2 regions of the Paenibacillus sp. FSL M7-0134 genome follow, and region 1 is predicted to be linked to the other one. Evidence: riboswitches for the same ligand, from Rfam matches in the RefSeq annotation. Region 1 holds a riboswitch; the other holds the start of a gene.
What was found. A riboswitch is a leader RNA that binds a small molecule or an ion and turns the genes downstream of it on or off. The one in region 1 is predicted to bind cyclic di-GMP.
Positions count from the first base shown of each region.

Region 2: linked by a shared signal. The riboswitch ahead of NSQ58_RS15905 (collagen binding domain-containing protein) and the one ahead of NSQ58_RS19925 (glycosyl hydrolase) in region 1 are both predicted to bind cyclic di-GMP.

Region 1 covers NZ_JBBOXV010000002.1:973,191-976,699, reverse strand. The annotation lists gene NSQ58_RS19930 (hypothetical protein) at 1-116, opposite strand, end outside; gene NSQ58_RS19925 (glycosyl hydrolase) at 165-1,745, opposite strand; cyclic di-GMP riboswitch class I at 1,759-1,840, opposite strand; gene NSQ58_RS19920 (sugar phosphate nucleotidyltransferase) at 1,995-3,371, opposite strand.
Region 2 covers NZ_JBBOXV010000002.1:32,151-35,659, forward strand. The annotation lists gene NSQ58_RS15905 (collagen binding domain-containing protein) at 1-1,656, opposite strand, end outside; cyclic di-GMP riboswitch class I at 1,850-1,930, opposite strand; gene NSQ58_RS15910 (AraC family transcriptional regulator) at 1,981-2,862, opposite strand; gene NSQ58_RS15915 (DUF445 domain-containing protein) at 3,456-3,509, shown strand, end outside.

The DNA.
Region 1 (3,509 bases):
AATTCTGCGCTTTTTGAAGGCGTGTATATAAACCAAGCGATCATCGCTATAGCTACGACCGCTAGTAGTCCAGATAAAACTACTGTATACCTATGGGATAACCATTTTTTTATCATATGATCCACCCTCTCTCCTCAAATTTTTTGACCGGGAAAGAGTATCAATCAAGGAAGAAACAAAGCGTTTCCGGGAATCACCGCTTTCGCTTCATGCTGACTTTCCCACATTAGACGTGCCATCGCATCGCCTTTTTCATCATAGTATTCCACTTTTAAATCTACCAGTTGGCCTGCTTCCAAAGTAATACTACCTTTACGCTCTGTCCAGCTTTGTTTGAACCAGCTGTCAATAACCAACTTGCCGTCTACCCATACACGGATACCGTCATCGGATATCGTTGTGAACGTATAGGTCTCGCTATATTGCGGTTTGATTTTACCCGTCCAGCGAACCGAGAACTGATCGGCATTCACCTTTGGATCAGCTGCATTGGCACGCCAGTTGTAGTCCAGCTTGCTATCTGTACGGATCAAAGCAGGACTTCCGCTCAAATTCATATTGTTAAAATATTCGCCCTGCAGCCCGTTCACATATACCACATCAGGAACGGAAGGAGGAGCCGGAGTCGGAGCCGGGATAGGCTCACTTTGCCCCTCGTCCGGTAAGGTCGGTACGTCTGTCCCAGGTTGTTCGATTGCTGCCAGCCCATTTTTCACATCATCCCGCGTCAAACTCTTCGAATCATTCATATAATCCTGAATTTGATTTGTTGTGTTATTCTCAGTCAGCATCTTGCCCCAAGTCATGGAATATACCCATTTAGGTTGAGCCTGCAATACCTCAGAACTAGGCATCTCACCGTGCTCCCCAATGGCAATCGGCTTATTCCGTGCCAGCCCGAGCAGACCTTCGTAATGACTTTGCTTAAAATCATTGTTGTAAATGTCTACTGCCAAAATGTCCACTTTGTCATCCCCCGGGTATTTTGGGGTATACGGGACAGTATACGAATTGGGCGCATTCGGACTCCATACCCACAGCAGATTGTTCAATTGATGTGTGTTTGTAAAACGGTCATACATGATATTCCATAGCTGATTGAAATTAGTTTTGTTTCCCCACCAGAACCAGTCACCATTCATTTCGTGGTAAGGTCTCCACAAAACCGGAACCCCTGCATCACGAAGCTGCTTTAACGATACAGCGACCTTATCCAGATCGGCAATGAGGAGGTTATACTGCGCAGTACCTGGAGTCACGTATTTGTTGAACTCTGCCTGACTTACTTTCGCCTGTACATTGGCCCAAGTCAGTGGCCTACCTGGTAGCGCTTCATGAAAAGTCATCGTCACAATACCACCGGATCTGTCCCAACGGATAGCACTATCGACGACATTTTTACGTTGTGCTGCTTCCGTAGCGTCAGATTGACCAGAGATAGCTCCCATCTCATAGCCGTGTACACCAACATATGCCTGACTGATTTTTTGGACCTTGTTACTTAATTCATCTGGACTTTCCAAATAATCATGCTGACCGGTGACTATTTTTTTCCCTGAGATGTTGAGTAAATAATTGTATAGTTCACGGGCCTGAGTAGAAGCGTCCGAATTAACAGGTTGTAATGAAGCGGCATTCGCCACCGACAGAGAATCTCCAAAACCGACGGGCAACAATGAAAAAAGCATAACAACGGGGAGTACATGACGTATCAGTCGATACAGAGGAATAAAATTGAATCTCACTTTCGCTCTTCCTTTCGGTAGCCAGGCTGCCATCCTTGTTGGAAGGCCCTTTAGCTTTGCGTACCTGCCTTTCGACAGGGCTGCGTTTATCGTTGGAAGGAGTTTGGATTCCTTCTTACCCTAAGTATCGACTTTTTTTTACCAAAATTTAATAGGTCATGTTCATGAATTTACAGGTTTTCGCCCAATTTCGACAGTTTAGGCTATGAATTTTCATGAATTCGTCTTTTTTCGTTTTTACGAAAATAATTAGGAGATAAATTGGTGACGGGAAATTTCATTCCAATCCATACAAAAGCGGACAATATCCTCTTCAACCAACTCAGAGCCAGTCTGCACCTCAATAAAATCCACATCGGTCACAGCCAAAATGCTATGCTTCGTCCCTTCAGGGATACGTACTACGTCACCAGCCTTCACTTTGTGCAGCTTCTCATTCAAAATAATTTCCGCTTCACCGCTAATAATGGTCCAGATTTCACTTCGTTTGAAGTGAAGCTGGTAGCTGATATTTTTGCCTTTCCGTACGCGGATTCGTTTGGTCAATACCTCGTTACCCTCGTCATACTTGACATAATCCACAACCCGATACTGCCCCCAACGACGTTCTTCATACATTGGACGCTGATCATGAGCCTTGAGCACTTCCTTAATGCGAGGACTTTCTGCCTTATTGGTCACAAGAATGCCATCCGGGCTAGCGGCTACAATCAGATCATTCGTTCCAATGATCGCCACAGGAATGTCTAACTCGTTAATAAGACTCGTATTGACGCAATCCTCTGTTACTACACCTCTGCCCACTTGTTGATTAGACATTTCTTCTGTGAGCGTATTCCAGGTACCCAAATCCTTCCAAAAACCATCATACGGAAGAACTACGATGTCCTTTTCCTTCTCGACTACTTCATAGTCAAAGCTGATTTTTTCCAGAGATGCGTATTGCTTTTGCATTTCTTCATAATTAAGCGGCAACCCCTTGGATGCCAAGATATCCAGCAAATAACTTAATTTGAATGCAAAAACCCCGCAGTTCCATAGAGCATTGCGTTCAATCAGACGCTCCGCCTGCTCCCGGTCGGGTTTCTCTTGAAAATGGCTCACTTCACGGTAGCCTGTGCTACCTTGAGTGGCATCGTTTTTCGGAATAATGTAACCATATTTCTCTGAAGGATAGGAAGGGACAACCCCGATTAAAGCAAGCTTGCCTTCACTCTCCTGAAGCGTATGTTCCAGCTGGGCTACGGAAGCGAAGAAAGCATCCTCAACATAAGGATCTACAGGCAATATGGCTATAATTTCATCAGGTGAAACACCTGCAATGGAATATAGATAAGTCGCTGTCAGCGCAATCGCAGGAAAGGTGTCTCTGCGTTCCGGCTCAACAATAATGCGCGTATTCGGCCCGACCTGACTCTGTATCATTTCGACCTGTGCTCTCCCTGTCGCAATAAACGAGGATTCTGATAATCCGTTGTCTCCCAATTGTCTCCATACCCGCTGTACCATGGATTCCGAAATCCCCTCCGGGCTCTCCAGTACCTTCAAAAATTGTTTGGAACGGGAATCGTTGGACAAAGGCCATAATCTTTTACCGGAACCACCAGACAAAAGTACGAGCTTCATAACTCTCCACTTCCTCTCTATAATGTATGGGTGATCGGATGGGGCAGGGTTGAGTAGTCCGCTACAGGCTGGATTTGATCTTACGATCGCTGTTGGACCGGGATTCATTCGATTGTATAAAATCGTATAAAGGTTTGA
Region 2 (3,509 bases), 940 kb from region 1:
GTCAACACTTTGAATTTTCAGGGTGTCCGGTAACAAAGCCAAGCCCCCGTTTGGAAACACATCCTGAATGACAATATTTTTCATGATGTACAAGTCTGTATTGATGGTAATCACCCAAGGTATGATTTTGGTGTTGTAATTGGGTGTGTCATACATTTTAGTCATAACTCCGCTTATGATTTCCGTCGATACAATCTTCTGCGTTCCATCCGAGGTTATGATGTTTATAACTTTTCCATTATCATAGACACGGCCTCTGGCTTGAGTCTGGTATCGGATGGTATAGGCTGAATCTACGTCGAAGTTGAATTGAAGTTTGAAGCCGTTGCGGTCCGGATAATCAACTGGGATGACAGTATACGCCCACGATGGGAGTTCCTCCAGTGTGTTTCCCTTAAATACTTTCAAAGAACCGGGCAGCAATTCTTGAGTTTTGTTGAAATGATCAATTAAAAGAGCTTTGGCTTCGGGGATTTTTGTCTCGCTGAAGTTATATCTTATGGCCCACGAGAGTGTTTGTGTGGCATGATCATATTTTTCAACCTTTTTGGACAAGAATTCACCACGTTCTACCTGAACAGTAGCGGTAGCAGCGACGTTCTCTATCGCATCTCCTGAAAGCGTTGCTGTGTTGGAAAAACGTGTTTCGTCGCCAATAATGCGTGTGGAATATTGGATCTGATAGGCCGTGTTCATGCTATCGTCTTGAAAACGAATCACAAACCCTGTCCCGGCTTGATCTGCTTCAATGGCATATTCACTCCCATTTACAAGGTCTCGAACAACGGTCGAGCCATCGATATTGATTTGTAGATGATAGAGCCGGATAGAGTCTCTTCTGAGTTCCAGCCCTGAAGGAATGGGATCGGTGATGAGGGCGTGCTTTACGGTGTTTAGCTGTTTGTTCACATCAATGGTCCAGTCGATCTGGTTTGTGCCAGCTATTTTCCCTTGTTTGCTTAGGGTTGGCCCTGACTGGGGTTTTACATTCACGATGACCGTTTGCACCCCGCCTTTGATCGGAATCGCAATGATGATCTCTGTACTGCCTTTCACCGTTTCTTTCGTAAACTCGGTTTTAACTTGTAGTTTGCCGCTGACATTGGAGTGATTCTCTACATATTGGTTAAAGGTCATGATAACCTTGCCCTGACGATCTACTGTGAAGTATCCCACGGTTCCATCGGTAGTGACTAACGGAGATGAGATATCAGTGTAGATGACAAACTGTTCTGGTAAATGAAAGGTGAAGGTGTCCCCTGACTTATAGGTATTGTCAGGAAGCTCCCATTCATAGCCTAGTTGGATGGCTGATCCGATGTCGAATTGGCTGTCTGGACTATATACCGCATCAATGACACGCCCTGCTTCGTCGGTCAGGCTCAACTTCGTTAATATGCTCTGCGGAGCTGCATCATGTTGAGACTTTGAACTGACTGCTCCTTGAACGAAGGGGACCGTGTTTGAAGGAATCTCCCCAGGAGGTTCAAGGTTTGGGACAACGTATACAGCATCTGTAACGGTAGGTGTAGGATCAGATACAGCACTCTGCGGCAGTTCTGGGGCTGGAGCATCTGCGTAAGCCAGCGTTGCGCTGAAAAAGCTTTGGACAATGAGCAATAAGGCAATGATCATTACATTTATTTTTGTTCTCATGCTCCAAGTGATTCTCCTATTCATCGTAATATGGCAATGCTTCGTTCGAAATTAGTATATTCAGCATGCTAGGCAGACATGACTATCCCAATAGAAAAAAAGCCCTGATCATAGCGATCAGGGCTTTCTTCGAGAGAGGCATAGCAATTTGTGATGGATCTATGTAAAAAAGACATAATAAAAAGCTCGTTCATCTGGTAGCTGGCTGCCATCCGGATAGGAAGGCCCTATAGTTTTGCGTCACTGCCTTTCGACAGTTTTGCCATTAACTTGAATAGCTTGTGCGTCTATCATCTATCAAACTGATTTCATGTAACCTCTCATTTACAACTTGGAACGGTTCCCCCATTTTTTGCGGAAGGAATGAGGTGTTTCTCCTACATGCTCCTTAAATAGGTTAATAAAATGGCTCGTATTGGGAATCCCTACGTACCTTGCGATATCCACAATGGACATGTCACTGGTTTTAAGCCAGCTTTGAGCGGCTGTGATACGGACATTAATGAGATAATCAATCGGAGAGAAACCGATCTGCTTTTTGAAATTTTTAGCCAGATTAAACTTGTTTAATTCAAACATGTCTGCCAGCGAGTCCAGTGTTATTCGCTCACAGTAGGACTGATCCAAATATTGCTGTACCCGGCGTACTTCGCTGAGGGTTTCAGCATTCACATGCGGATGATCATAGGGATGTTGCAAAATGCACATTAGTATTTCACCAATGAGCCTGGACGTTAGCAGCTCAGCGGAAAGACTTCTGTCAGACTGCCCGCAAATCAGAGCATGGAGCTTATCCAATATAATATGCGGATTATGCATGGAAATGACCGGTTTATTATGCTTGGCAAATTGTTCGTAAAAATTTTCGATCAGGTTGCCATACAGGTACAGGCTGATATACTCCCAGGATTCATGACCGGAGGTGCTGTATTGAACATATTCCTCGCAATTAATAAAGAACAAATCTTGAGGTTTTATGATATATTTCTTGTCCCGGTACAGTAATTCTCCCTTACCAGACAACGTAAAGACAAGCAAAAAAGAGGCAAGTTCTTTCCTTTCCATCGTAAAAGCAGAAGTTTTTTGAAAGTAGCCTAATTCCTGGATATATAAAAGGGATTGCTTGGCAAAAGCGGAGGGAGTGCGTACAATTACGACCGGATCGCCATTCCAGAGGCCCACGTTGTTTTTTTGGTCTGTTGTCATATTCAATTCCTTTACAAAAAAGCAATTTTATCTAGCATATCTTGGTTTGATTTACCAATATATAATGGCTGATTAAACATGATTTCCTATTTATAAAAGTTTATTTTATCACAACAAATATGTCTATATATCAAATTATGTGTGTGAGCTTTATGGGAGTCTCGCTTTTTATGGATATTTAATCTGATAATCCATATGAAAAAGTCGAATGCTGTTGAAAGAATCTGGGGTTATCATGGATTCAAATCCTTTCTGAGGTCAAATACCAAAATGGTACTGAAAAAAGGTATCTTATGCCCATTCAACTTTCTTGTTCACTTCTCCTTTCGGTTTAAAAAAATTGGGACTTGGTTTTGTTAAAATGGTTCGTAAGGCTTATTATTGAAAATAAGAGTTTGGGCCCAGTACTGTGATTTTGTTCACAAACATGAATGTAAAAAAGAGAGATATATGCATAAAAAATTACGCAAAAAGTGCCCTTGCGCGTTTCATCAAAAGTGCTTTCAACTTTGGAAATGACACGGGCAATGATATGATGGGTAATACAGGTATAGTGCTTTACTTACTCGACAGTCAGTTTGGAGGATTACAGGATGGGAAAACCAAAAAGTACGAAAACCGCAGCGGCTTGGTCGCTCGTTATTCTA